2 linked regions of the Aquibium oceanicum genome follow. The protein of the gene in region 1 interacts with the protein of each later gene in a pairwise test. Links are inferred from orthologs where the notes say so. Each region holds a gene or a part of one and is shown in the gene's direction. Other genes may lie near its edges.

What was found. Proteins that work in one complex are often made in the same cells at the same time.
Region 2: the proteins of mobA (region 1) and BSQ44_RS13840 interact in binary tests that used the Escherichia coli proteins (3 or more experiments, as listed by UniProt). The link is inferred for Aquibium oceanicum from one-to-one orthologs.

The regions. Positions count from the first base shown.
Region 1 is NZ_CP018171.1:686,042-694,185, forward strand. Bases 3,156-6,098 are described here. They hold mobA (molybdenum cofactor guanylyltransferase MobA), read left to right. Parts: upstream 3,156-4,282; coding sequence 4,283-4,915; downstream 4,916-6,098. Other genes in these bases: BSQ44_RS03470 (peptide chain release factor 3), read left to right, coding at 3,156-4,257; BSQ44_RS03480 (bifunctional diguanylate cyclase/phosphodiesterase), read right to left, coding at 4,967-6,098. Outside these bases: BSQ44_RS03455 (DHA2 family efflux MFS transporter permease subunit), read left to right, coding at 1-26; BSQ44_RS03460 (tryptophan halogenase family protein), read right to left, coding at 32-1,597; BSQ44_RS03465 (pentapeptide repeat-containing protein), read left to right, coding at 1,869-2,561; more of BSQ44_RS03470, read left to right, coding at 2,668-3,155; more of BSQ44_RS03480, read right to left, coding at 6,099-7,624; BSQ44_RS03485 (helix-turn-helix domain-containing protein), read right to left, coding at 7,746-8,144. UniProt on the Escherichia coli protein: Transfers a GMP moiety from GTP to Mo-molybdopterin (Mo-MPT) cofactor (Moco or molybdenum cofactor) to form Mo-molybdopterin guanine dinucleotide (Mo-MGD) cofactor.
Region 2 is NZ_CP018171.1:2,827,010-2,832,545, reverse strand. Bases 1-2,936 are described here. They hold BSQ44_RS13840 (molybdopterin molybdotransferase MoeA), read left to right. Parts: upstream 1-826; coding sequence 827-2,047; downstream 2,048-2,936. Other genes in these bases: BSQ44_RS13835 (glutamate cyclase domain-containing protein), read right to left, coding at 2,078-2,936; moaC (cyclic pyranopterin monophosphate synthase MoaC), read left to right, coding at 346-837; trpC (indole-3-glycerol phosphate synthase TrpC), read left to right, coding at 1-338. Also shown: more of BSQ44_RS13835, read right to left, coding at 2,937-3,100; BSQ44_RS13830 (TRAP transporter substrate-binding protein), read right to left, coding at 3,181-4,260; BSQ44_RS13825 (M24 family metallopeptidase), read right to left, coding at 4,304-5,428; BSQ44_RS13820 (dipeptidase), read right to left, coding at 5,431-5,536. UniProt on the Escherichia coli protein: Catalyzes the insertion of molybdate into adenylated molybdopterin with the concomitant release of AMP.

The DNA.
Region 1 (8,144 bases):
CGCCGGCCGCCGCCCACATGGATTGATCCGGCTACTGTAGCGCGCCGGCCGGTTTGCCCTGTGCGAGGAGATCCAGATAGCGGCGGTGCCCAAGGCACTTGGTCGCCGCCTTCTTGTACTCCCGCCCCTGTTCCTCGATCGCCTTGCGGGCGTGCGCGCGCAGCGCCGGCTTGGCCGCCATCTCCGCGTTCGCGGCCTTGCGGCAGAGATGGCCCAAACCATCCAGCACCGGATAGTAAAGCTGTTCCGCCAAGTGCGGGAGGTTGTCGGGCAAGGGCATGAAGTCCGCCCGCTTCGGCATCTCCCTCGACCAGCGCTGCAGCCGTTCGCGCGTCACCTCGTTGAGGCAGTTCTGGTGGACGTGTTTCCAGAATGGCTCCTCGCGTTCGCCGGCGTAGTGGATGTTGATGAAGTCGCGGAAGTCGTTGAGCTGTCGCTCGGCCACGCCGTTGAACATGCCGCGGACACGCTCGTCCGCCGAGGTCGCCCTGGCCATGAAACGGCGCGTGAACAGGAACAGCTGCACGACCGTTCCGTGGATCGACGTGGCCTCAAGCGGCTCGAGGAAGCTCGATGACAGACCCAGGGCAAGGCAGTTCCCGATCCAGTTCCGGTCGAGGCGCCCGCTGTCGAACCGCAGGTCCGCACGCGGCTCGATCTTGCGCCCCAGCGCCCGCTCGATCTCGGCATGCGCTTCCTCCGGCGTCCGGAAATGGTCGGAATAGACGTAGCCGCAGCCGATCCGGTCCTGCGTCGGGATCGACCACAGCCAGCCCGCTTCCTGTGCCCAGGCCAGCGTGAAGGGAGAGATCTCCGCGCCTTCCTCGTGTTCGAGCCAGAAGGGCATGGCGCGGTTCACCGGCAGCGTCGACTGATAGGAAATCCACTGCGCGCCCATCTCGCCGCGGATGAGCTTGCGGCGGAAGCCGGTGCAGTCGATGAAGAAATCGCCGGCAACCTCCCGATCCTCGTCGAGCAGCAGCGCCTCGATGTCACCGGTCTCCGGGTTCTTGCGGGCGCCGAGCACCTCAGCGTCGACCTGAGCAATGCCCTTCGCCTTGTCGCGCAGGAAAGCTCCGACCTTGGCCTGGTCGAAATGGTAGGCATAGAGGAACGGCGACGCCGAGACGAATTCGCCGTCGATCAACCCGTAGGGGCTGCGGCCTCGCCGCATGAGTTCGCCGAAGAGGTGGATGTCGGCAAGCCGGATGTTCTTGGCGACGGCGTACACGTCGAGCGCGCAGAATTGCTCGTCCGGCCGGAAGTCGGGGCGGGCGGCCAGCGCATTCGGATCGTCGATCGGGCCGTCATAGTGGTGGCCCTTGCGCAGCCAGTCCTTGTGCCGGATGCCGAACTTGATCGTGGCGCCGGTGCTGCGGATGAATTCCGCCTCGTCAATTTCGAGCAGATCGAGAAGCTGGCGAAAGACTCCGGTGGTGCCCTCGCCGACGCCGATGGTCGGGATGCGGCTCGATTCGACGACGGTCACGTCGACCGCGAGCCCGGCGTTGTCCGCCTGCCGTTTCAGCATGTGCGCGGCGAGCCATCCGGCCGTTCCGCCGCCCACAACGACGTAATGCGTCCGCGATTTGTTCATGTGTTAGCCCCTCCCGGCTAACAAAAGAGCAGAAGATAGGGGGACTAGCAACCTGTCGTCATAATACCGTTTGGTAACGATAAGGCGGGTTGCGAACGATGGCACGGCCGCGCGCTGCCGGCGCAACGATGCCGCGATGTCGCGGGATCGAAAGCTTCCGGAACCGTACGTTTGGATGTATGGGAAAGACGAGGCGGACGGCGGGACAGCCGCCAGGAGGGGATGGATCGCCATGCCGGGACCGCGTTTACAGGCCTCGACGTCGAGCGGGATGAAAGGGAAGGCCGGCTGGTGCGCCGCCCTTCTGGTGTCGATCGGTTTTCCCTGCACGTCCGCGATTGCCGCGGACTGCAAGAGCTCTCCCGCCCCGCAGGTCGACTGGCAGGACTGTAACAAGAGCAACATCGTGGTGAGAGGGGCAGCCCTCGCGGGCGCGACGCTCGCCGGCGCCGATTTCACCCTGACCGATCTCCGCGACGCGGACCTGCGGAAGGCCGACCTCCAGAAGGCGACGCTGGTGCGTTCCTCGCTCGCCGGAGCCAACGCGGCGGGCGCGAACTTCGGACGGGCGGAAGCCTACCGGACGAGCTTCTCCGGCATGCAGGGCGACGGGGCGTCCTTTGCCAGCGCGGAACTCCAACGCGCCGATTTCTCCGGTGCGAACCTGGCCGGTGCGAATTTCGAGAAGGCGGAACTCGGACGCGCCAGCTTCGAAAAGAGCCGTCTGGAAGGCGCGCGCTTCACGCTGGCCAACCTCTCGCGCGCCAGCTTCGTCGGTGCCGAGATCGGCGGCGCCGTCGATTTCGAGAATGCCTTCCTGTACCTGACCCGCATCGAAGGCGTCGATCTCTCGTCCGCCACCGGCCTGGCACAGGCGCAGGTCGATCTCACCTGCGGCGACAGCGATACGAAGCTTCCAGCCGGACTTTCGCCTTCCGCGTCATGGCCCTGCAAATTCGACTGACCTCCCGGCCGCGCTCCAGCCGACTCGAATGATGCCCCGCCAAATTCGCGTTCGACAGTCCTTTTCCGCCCCGCTATAAGCCCGCGGTTCAAAGGACATCGTGGACATGACGGAAGCCATCGAAAAGGCGGTCGCGCGCCGCCGCACCTTCGCGATCATCTCGCATCCGGACGCGGGCAAGACGACGCTCACGGAAAAGCTGCTGCTGTTCGGCGGCGCGATCCAGCTCGCCGGCGAGGTGAAAGCCAAAAAGGACAAGATCCAGACCCGGTCGGACTGGATGAAGATCGAGCGCGAGCGCGGCATCTCGGTCGTCACCTCTGTGATGACTTTCGAATATGGCGACCATGTCTTCAACCTTCTGGATACGCCCGGCCACGAGGATTTCGCCGACGACACCTACCGCACGCTGACCGCCGTCGATTCGGCGGTCATGGTGATCGACGCCGCCAAGGGCATCGAGCCGCGCACGCTGAAGCTGTTCGAGGTCTGCCGGCTGCGCGATATCCCGATCGTTACCTTCGTCAACAAGATGGACCGCGAGACGCGCGATCCGTTCGAGATCCTGGACGAAGTCGAGGAGAAGCTGGCGCTGGATACCGCGCCGGTGACCTGGCCGATCGGCCGCGGACGGAGCTTCGGCGGCACCTATCATCTCGCCGACAACGCCATTCGCCGCGGCGATGCCGACAAGGAATGGATCAAGGTCAATGGGCCGCAGTCGGAGCAGGTGTCGGGTAGCCTGCCCGCCAACGAGCGCGACGCTTTCGTCGAGGAAATGGAGCTTGCGCGCGAGGCGTGCCGGCCCTTCGATCTTTCCGCCTTCCGCGACGGGCACCTGACGCCGGTGTTCTTCGGCTCGGCGCTGAGGAACTTTGGCGTGCGGGACCTGATCGAGGCGCTCGGCGCCTGGGCTCCGAGCCCGCGCGACCAGGAGGCCGACACCCGCACGATCCATGCGACGGAGGACAAGATGACCTCCTTCGTCTTCAAGATCCAGGCCAACATGGACCCCAACCACCGTGACCGCATCGCCTTCGTACGGGTCTGCTCGGGCAAGCTGGAGCGCGGCATGAAGGCCAAGCTCGTGCGCACGGGCAAGCCGATGAGCCTGTCGGCGCCGCAGTTCTTCTTCGCCCGCACGCGCGTCACAGCGGATGAGGCTTTTGCCGGAGACGTCGTGGGCATCCCCAACCACGGCACGCTGCGGATCGGGGACACGCTGACGGAGGGGGAGGAACTCCTGTTCCGGGGCGTCCCGAACTTTGCGCCCGAAATCCTGCGGCGCGTCCGGCTCGGCGACCCGATGAAGGCCAAGAAGCTGAAGGAGGCGCTGCAGCAGATGGCCGAGGAAGGGGTCGTCCAGCTCTTCACGCCCGAGGACGGCTCGCCGGCGATCGTCGGCGTCGTCGGCGCGCTGCAGCTCGATGTGCTCAAGGAACGGCTCAACGCAGAATATGGCCTGCCGGTCGATTTCGAGACGGCGCGCTTTTCGGTCTGCCGGTGGATCACGGCGGATTCGGCAAACGAGCTCGATCGTTTCGTCGAAGCCCACCGCGGCGATATCGCCCGCGACCTGGACGACGATCCCGTTTTCCTGGCGCCGCACGAGTTTGGGCTGAACTACGAGGCGGAACGCTGGAAGCAGATCCGCTTCGCCGCGATCAAGGATTATCAGGTGCGCGAGGCGGCATAGGCCGGACGCGGCCGGGAGGCTCGGCATGAAGAGCGACGTATCGAGCCCGGTTCTCGGCGTCATCCTCGCCGGGGGGCTCGGGCGCCGCATGGGGGGAGGCGACAAGCCGCTGCGCGTGCTTGCCGACCGCGTCATTCTCGACCGCGTCGTGGAGCGGTTCGCGCCGCAGTGCGATGCGCTTGTGCTCAACGCCAATGGCGACCCGGCCCGCTTCGCATCGTACGGGCTGCCGATAATCGCCGACGGCGTCGAAGGCTTCGCGGGGCCGCTGGCGGGGATTCTAGCGGGGCTGGAGCATGCCGCCGAGCGATTTCCCGGCGCTGAAACGGTCGCGACCGTTCCGGGCGATTGCCCCTTCTTGCCGCGAGATCTCGTCGTGAGGCTCGAGGAGGCGCGGGTGCGCGAATATGCCGACATCGCCATCGCCGCCTCGGGTGGCCGCCATCATCCCGTGGTGGGACTCTGGCCCGCGTCTTTGAAGGCTGATCTGCGCCGTGCGCTTGTCGAAGAGGATGTCCGCAAGGTCGAGCGCTTCGCTTCCCGCTACAGGATCGCGACCGTGGCCTGGCCGGCCGAGCCGCTCGATCCCTTCTTCAACGTGAACACGCCGGACGATCTCATCGAGGCCGAACGCCTGGTTTCGTTGCTGGAAGACTGATCTTCTGTGGAGCGCCGGTCGCGGGGTTCCAGAAAACGAGCGCCGGCTTGGTCAGGACGCGCGACGCCAGCGACAGCTCTCGACGAATTCCACGAGTTCCCTGGACGGCAGCGGACGTGCGAACGCGTAACCCTGCAGCGCGTCGCAGCCGAGCTTGTTCAGGATGCGTGCATGCTCCATCGTTTCCACGCCCTCGGCCAGGACCTGGATGCCGAGCGACTTGCCGATTTCGATGATCGAGCCGACCAGCTGGCACTGCGCCCGGGACTGGGAGATGGGCATCACGAGCTGCCGGTCGATCTTGAGGCGGCTGGGTTTGAGCTTCATCAGGCTGACGATCGAAGCGTAGCCGGTGCCGAAATCGTCGATCTCGATGTCGATCCCCAGTTCCTTGATGAGGTCGACGTTCCAGGCGACCAGTTCGTCCTGCTCGTCCAGGAAGATCGATTCCACCAGCTCGAAGGAAATGCGCCCGGGTTCGATCGACAGCTCGCGCAGGCTGGTGACCAGTTCCTCGTCGTGCAGACGCCGCGCCGAGACGTTGACCGAAGCCTTCGGGATCGCCAGCCCGGTGGCGTCCCATTCCTTCAGGTTGGTAAGCGTCTGTTCGAGGATGATGCGGTCGATGACGTCGACCACGTTGAGTTCCTCGGCGATCTTCATGAACGAAGCGGGCTGGAGAAGACCTTCAATTGGGTGTTCCCATCGCGCCAGCGCCTCGACGCCGATGACTTCCTGGCTTTCGGCATCGAACTGCGGCTGGTAATGGGCGACGAACTGGCCCTGCTCGATCCCCGACAGAATGTCGTCGGCGATGCGCTTGGTGGTGACGATTTCGGTGCGCAGTGCGTCATTGAAGAACTGGTAGCGGTTCCGCCCGCGGCTCTTCGCCCGGTAAAGGGCGATATCGGCATGCACCAGAAGCTGCGTCGGGTTGGCATCCACGTCGGTGTCGCTGGCGATGCCGATGCTGACGCCGAACCGGCATTCGTGGCTCTGGTAGGACACCGGGCGCTGGATTTCGCCAATGATGCGCTCGGCAAGATCGGAGAGATAGGGGGTTCCGGCCTCCTCGTGCGACCAGGCGCGGCGGCAAACGATGACGAACTCGTCGCCGCCGACGCGCGCCACGAAGTCCCCGTCCCGAACGGAGTTTCTCAGCACTCTCGCGGCATGCACGAGCATGGCGTCGCCGGCCGCGTGCCCGAGCGTGTCGTTGATCTGCTTGAAGCGGTCGAGATCGATGTGCAGCAGGCCGGCGGTCTCGCGTCCGGCCTCGAAGAGTTCGGCATGTTCGGCGAGCACGCCGTCCAGGTATCGGCGGTTCGGCAATCCCGTCAGCGCGTCGTGCAGCGCGGTGAACTCGATACGCTCCTTGGCCGCTTCCAGCTCCCGGTTGCGTGCTTCGGTGAGGGTGTTGGCGCGCTTGAGTTCCTCGTTCAGCGCGACGTCGGCCGACACGTCCCAGTTTACCCCGACGATGCGGGCGGGTTCCCCGAAATCCCGGTAGACCGCGCCGATCGCGCGTATGTGATGGACGTCGCCGTTCGGCAGGGCGAGGCGATATTCCGACAGGTATTTCCCGCTGCCCTCGAGTGCAGTACGGAACTCCTCCTGGGCCCGCCCGGCGTCTTCGGGATGCAGTCTTTGGGACCAGGACGCATAGTCGCGGGAACCCGCGTCCGCCGGATAGCCGTAGATTTCGTTCATACGGTCGTCCCAGAAGAGCTCGTTGGACTCGATGTCCAGTTCCCAGACGCCTACGCGCGAAGTGTCCAGCGCCAGCCGCAACCTGCGCGACAGGCGCGCGAGCTGCATTTCGCGGCGGTGAAGTTCGCCGATGTGCAACTGCCGCTCTTCCATGAGGCGACCGCTGGCGAAGATCGGAACGAGGATGAAGGCGCCTCCGATGAACATGACGGCGCGGAGCCACCACACGTTCGGCGGCGAGGATTTCCAGCCGCCTTTCGGGATCGCGGCCATTCGCCACCCGCCAGACGGTAGTTGCACGTCGAGTTCCACCGGATCGTCCTGCGCGACGTCCTCGCGGCCGAAGAACCGCGTTCCGTCGGCGCCGAGAGCATCCGTGCCGGTGATGGCGATGTCGATCCCGAGTCCCGACGCATAGAGGCCGCTGTCGGCGTAGAGCCGCGGGACGTCGATGACGGCCGACACGATGCCCCAGAAATGCCCGTGGTTCGGCTCGTCGACGAAGACCGGGAAGCGGGCGACCAAACCCTTCCCGCCCTGCACGAGATCGAGAGGACCGGCGAGCACGAGTTCGCCCGTGTCGCGGGCGCGGAATGCGGCTTGGCGCTGCGCTTCCGATGTCGTGTAGTCGAGCCCGATCGCCTGCTCGTTGCCTTCGATCGGATACATCATAGAGACGACCAGATCGGGGGCGGCGGCGATGTTGCGCAATTGCGTCCGTTCCGCCATGAGCTTTGCGGCCAGCAGCGAGAATTCCTGCTGGCCGATGTCGGGGTTGGCCGAGATGGTCGCCACGAGCCCGCGCACCAGCTGCACGTTCCCGTTTATGTTGCCCTCGAGCCGGGCGCGAACGAGGCTGGCTTCGTTGTAGACCTTGGCGCGGAGTTCGCGCTCGAACACCTGCTGGTTCTGATATTCCGCCACGATGCCGGCGGCGATGATCACGACGAACGCCGTCGCAGCGGTCGCATTCGCCGGACGGCGGATCAGGGCCGACAATCTCGAAACGAACGCTCGGAACGCTGAAAACAAAACTCGGGAGCCTTCTCCTGTCCAAGTATGCACGTTAGGCACGAGTGCTTAAATTTGCCTTAGGGGATGAGATTCCCGCCGGGGAGCACTATCCGGTGCTCTCGACGTCCGGGCTCTGCTCCATTTCCCGCGGCCGGATGCAGACCACCAGGATGCGGGCGTCTTGCGGTCCCGCCGAGGCGTAGAGGTGGCCACGGCTGGAGTCGAAATAGAGGCTTTCGCCCTTTCCGAGGGTAACCGGAGAGCGGTCTTCCAGATGTACCGTGACGCGCCCCTCCAGCACGATCAGGAATTCCTCGCCGGCGTGGCTGACGAAGCGGTCGAAGCGCATGCGCTCGAAGGGCTGCAGCGTGCCCAGCATCGGCGTCATCGCCTTGCCTCTCAACTCCGGAAACAGCATTTCGTAGGAGTAGTTCTCCGTCACGTGGAGCCGGTATTCGTCCTCGCGCGCGATTGCGACCGCGCCCGGGCGGAACCGGGATCCGTG
Region 2 (5,536 bases), 2.1 Mb from region 1 along the record:
GTTCTCTCGACATGGCTGTCCTGATCGAGGTGCACGACGAACCGGAAATGGAGCGCGCGCTGCGCCTTTCCTCGCCGCTGATCGGCATCAACAACCGCAACCTTCGGACCTTCGAGGTTGATCTCGCAACGTCGGAACGGCTCGCCGAGATGGTTCCCGACGATCGTATCCTCGTCGGCGAAAGCGGCATCTTCACGAACGACGACTGCCGCCGGCTGGCAACGCGCGGCATCAACACGTTCCTCGTCGGCGAGAGCCTGATGCGCCAGGACGACGTAGCGGCGGCCACGAAAACGCTGCTCGGTCTAGGCTCGGCGGACGTCCGGAAATCGGCCTGAGGCCAAAATGCCCGAGAAGGCCGCCCTCACCCATATCAGCACCTCCGGCGAGGCGCACATGGTCGACGTCGGTGCAAAGGCCGAGACCGCACGCGTCGCGGTGGCCGAGGGCTGTGTCACGATGGCGCCCGCGACCTTGCGCATGATCCTCGACGGCAACGCCAGGAAGGGGGACGTGCTCGGCACGGCGCGGATTGCCGGAATCATGGCCGCCAAGAAGACGCACGAGCTCATCCCGCTCTGCCATCCGCTCATGCTGAACAAGGTGTCGGTCGAGATCGACCCGGACGAGGACCTGCCGGGGCTGCGCGTGAAGGCCACCGCGTCGGTGACCGGAAAGACCGGCGTGGAGATGGAGGCACTCACCGCCGCCTCGGTCGCCTGCCTCACCATCTACGACATGGCGAAGGCGGTTGACCGCGGCATGACCATCTCGGGCATCCGCCTGCTGGAGAAGACTGGTGGCAAATCGGGCGACTGGCGCGTCGATGCAGGCTAGAACGTCCGCTCTCCTCCCCGTCGACGAGGCGCTGCGCCTGCTGCTCGACGGCGTCGAGCCGCTGGCGGCCGAACGCCTGCCGATCGCGGATTGCGGCGACCGCATCCTCGCGGCTGACATCGTATCTTTGCGCACGCAGCCGCCCTTCGACGCCTCCGCCATGGACGGCTACGCGGTCCGCTCGGCCGATGTCTCCCGCCTGCCCGCCCGGCTGAAGGTGATCGGCGCGGCCCCGGCTGGACGGCCCTTTGCCGGCACGGTCGGTCCGGGCCAGGCGGTGCGCATCTTCACCGGCGCGCCGATGCCCGAGGGCAGCGATTGCGTCCTTATCCAGGAAGACGCGACCACGATCGCCGACAATGTCATAGAAGCCAAGGAAACCGTCTCCGCCCGACGCCACGTGCGCGCGCGCGGCCTCGATTTCACCGAAGGCCAGCCGTTGCTGAACCGCGGACGCCGGCTCGACCCGCCGGCTCTTTCGCTTGCCGCCTCGGCCAATCACGCCGCGCTCGACGTGGTGAGGAAGCCGCTGGTCGCGGTCATCGCGACGGGCGACGAACTGCTGCCGCCCGGCAGTATCGTGGGGCCGGGCCAGATCATCGCCTCGAACGGGTTCGGCGTGGCCGAAATCGTCCGCTCCGCGGGGGCTCGAGTGCTCGACTGCGGCATCGTTGCGGACGACCGCGACGCCATATCGGCCACGCTCGACCGGGCGCTGGAAGCGGGCGCGAATCTGATCGTGACGATCGGCGGCGCGTCGGTCGGTGTCCACGACCTGGTGCGCGAAGTGCTGACGGCGCGCGGCGGCGAACTCGACTTCTGGAAAATCGCCATGCGTCCCGGCAAGCCGCTCATGGCGGGAACGCTCGGCGGCCGAAAAATCGTCGGTCTGCCGGGCAATCCGGTAGCGAGCCTCGTCTGCTCCTATGTCTTCCTCAAGCCGCTGGTTGCGCGCATGGCGGGCCGGCTGCACGAGGCGGATCTGCGAACCGGCGTTCTCGGCGCACCGGTGTCCGCAAACGACCAGCGCCAGGACTACCTGCGCGCCGCGATCCGCCGCGAAGACGGCCGCATCGTCGCCACGCCCTCGATGATCCAGGATTCCTCCATGCTCCGCGTCATGGCCGAAGCCGGAGCCTTCATCGTACGCGCGCCCTTCGCACCGCCCGCCGAAGCCGGAGAGGAGTGCCGGCTCCTGGTGTTGTCCTGACAAACAGAAAATCGTAGGCGCCGTCGCCGATTAGAACTCGCGACGCAGCGGTCGGCGCGCGTTGCTCACTATGTTGTGGATCATCGTCATGACGGCGATCTGCGTTTCAGCCGTCGTTCCGTCCACGCCTCTCATCTGACGCCCGTTCAACCCGTCGACTGCACCCGCCCGGGCGCAGGCGGCGAGCATGTCGGACTCGATGCCCAGATCATGGAGCGCGTCGGGACGGTCGGTTGCCAGCGCGATGCCCGCGGCGAGCGCGTAGCCGGCCCAGTTGGAAATCGCGGCGACCATCAGGACGTCGGTCCTGACGATGGTCCCGATGCCGCCTCCGCAGCCGCAGCGGCACTTCCGGCCAAATTCCTGTATCTCGGCGACCGCCTCCGTGACGCGCCCGAAGCCGATCTCGTTTCCGCCGTCGCCGATACCGATCGTCGGGATGCCCGCCCTGCCCGCGGCGTCGGCCAGCGCGTCGGCCGAGGCCATGACGGTGCGGTCCCGTCCGTTGCCGGTGATCGTGTGGAAGCGGCCCTTGTCGTTAGGCCCGCCCTTTTCGACGAAAATCACCGCGGCCGGACGGTGCTGCTCGACGAGCGCGGCGGCTTGGCCCTCCCAGTCCTCCGGAGCCATGAGCAGCGGAACGCACATGGCGGAGGCGGCCCGGGCCGCGAACATGTCTTCTGCCAGAACGGAGAGGCCCGCGGCTTCCGCCGTCGCTGCGATCGGAGCCAGATTGCGCTCCTCCGACAGGAAAATCGGCTTCGCACCGAGAGCGAGGTCGAGCGCATGGGCGATGGCCACCGCGCCGAGCGGTCCATCCGTTTCGCCGTAGGGCAGAAACGGTGGAGCGCCGGCGCCGGTCACGATCAGCACGCGATCGCCCGGCTTGACTGCCTTCACCAGGAGTTCAGTCGCAAGCGTGGTCAGCGGGCGTCCAGCCTCCGCGCGGGCGGCATCGTAGAGCCGATGAATGATGCCTCTGGGCACCCCGGAAGCATAGCGCATCTCCACGCAGATGAGGCGGTCGAGCGCCTCGCCTATCACATCATCCACACTCGTCTCCCTGGAAAGTCTCGTCGGCTCTGTCCGCCGGCTGTCAGTGGCCGGGCGGGAAGGTCCCGCCCGGCATCGCATCAATTCGTCGAAGCGGACAGGCCAGTCACCGGGCCAAGGATCTCGTCGAACTTCGCCGCGCAGTCTTCCCCGCAGCGGGCGACCCAGGCGGGGATCACGACATCCGTCAGCGTCTGGCGCAGCTTGGCCATGTCCTCTTCTGACGGGGTCACGACACTCATCGCCTGTTCCGCGGACACGAGCTGGCCGATCTTGCAGTTCGCTTCGTCGCCCGAGTTGCAGGCGACGCCGTCCGCGGTGCCCGCGGCCGCCAATGCCCACTGCTCGTCCTCGATCTTTGCGTAGAGATCGCCGACGAAGGTCTGGACGTCGGGGGCGAGTCCGTTCCACCAGTCGAGCGAGACATAGTAGCCGCCGGTTCCCCAGGACACGGGAATGTTCAGCATGCTGTTGGTCACCTCGAACCATTTGGCGGCGTTGCCCGACAGCGCCGCCGTCACCGCACAGTCCGCCACTCCGCGCTCGAGCGCGCCGTAGACCTCGGGGAAGCCGATGGAGACAGTCTGTCCGCCGAGGCTCTGGACGAGATCGTTCTGCGAGGGGCTGAAGGTGCGGACCTTGTGGCCTTCGAGGTCGGCGAGGCTGTCCACTTCATCCTTGCAGAACATGATGTTGGCCGGGAAGGGATAGGTCCCGATCATGCGGATGCCGAACTTCTCGAGTTCCGTGTTCGACGCGTCGATCACCGCGTCGGCGACCGAACGCGCGGTCTTCACGTCGGGGCTCAGGCCCGCGAGATCGGCGATCTCGAGGAACGGAACCTGGCCGGAGACCTGTGCCAGCGGAGCAGCCCCGACATCGACCTGGCCTTGCCGCACGAGGTTCAGGATGTCGGCGGCCTGAACTCCGTATTCGGCCCAGGTCGACGGTTCGACGGCGACCCGGCCGTTCGTCCAGTCCGGGACCTGCTTGTAGATCGGCATTTCGACCTTGGTGTACTGCGTCAGGGTCGGCAGGGTCTGCGTCACGGTCTTCAACGTAAACTTGTCGCCTTCGCCGCTGAGCGTCGGATTGTCCTGCGCATGCGCCGCGGAAGCGGCAACGATGCCGATCACCGACGCCGCGATGAGATGTCTCATTCTCGTCTTCATGTGTTCCATCCTCTTTTCTTGTGTTTCCGCCTCATACTGGCTCCAGCACGGGCTGGCGGTCGAAACCCGTGATTTGCTGGGCGCCGGTCTCGGTCACGAGGTAGGTGTCCTCGATCGCGAAACCGCCGTGTTCCGGGTCGAGGAAGAGCGTCTCGACGTTGATGACCATGTCGGCTTCGAGAACCGCTTCCCCGCCGCCGATCAGCGGAGGGCTTTCGTGGTGCTCCACTCCGAGCCCGTGGCCGACATGCTCCATGCGGAAGGTGGGGATGCGCTTGCGCGCCACGCGTATGGCGGCGTCGTAGAGCTCGCGCACGGGGCGGCCGGCGCGCAGCAGTTCCGCCGCAGCGCGTTGGCTATCCAGGCATCCGAGGTAGAGGTTCTCCTGCTCTGTGGACATGGATTTCCACATGCGCGTGACCGCCGTGTCGGCGTGGTATCCCTGATAGCGGGCGCCCAGATCGAAGCGGATCGCATCGCCGGCACGAAGCTTCCGTTCGCCCGGGACGGCATGGCTGACGGCCCCGCCCGGGCCGAAGCCCAGCACGAAGTTGGCGATGTTCTCGCAGCCCCGCGCCGCGACGCCCGCGGCGTAGACCCGGCCGAGTCGCGTCTCCGTCACGCCGTCCCGGGTGGCCGCAAACATGTCTCCGACCGCCTCCTCCATCGCGGTGGTGGCGACGCGGATGCGCGCGATTTCGTCCGGCGTCTTCACCGAGCGAATGTCCCGGATCGCCGCCTGCGCCGGCACGAGCCGCAGGTTCGGCCGCAATTCGCCGATCGCCGAGAGGATCCAGGCCGGCAGGTAGCGCTCTTCGAAGCCAACTCGCGCGCTCGCCGGCAGCAGCCGGTCGAGCGCGGCTTTCCAGGAGGGCAAGAGGTCGCCGTCCATGTCGGTCGCGAATTCCGTGTAGCCCAGGATTTCGGGAACCCAGCTGCGCCGCTTCATGTCCTCGAAATCCCAGCTCGGGACCACCGCCGCGGTGTGGTCGCGGTCGCCGAAGACCAGCGCTAGGAAAGGCCGGTCGAGGAACGAGAAGGTCGACGGCACCGGGAAGTCCGTGGCGTAGATAAAGGTGCGCGGATCGGCCAGGAGGAGCGCGTCGAGACCTTCACGCTCCATGACGCGCTCGGCGCGGGGACGATTGAAGAGCATGGTCAGGCCCCCCACGCCGCCTTCAGGACCCGCATGGCATTGCCGCCGCAGATTCCTTCGACCTCCGGACCGCTGAAGCCTGCCTTCTCCAGCGCCTGAGGGAGATGC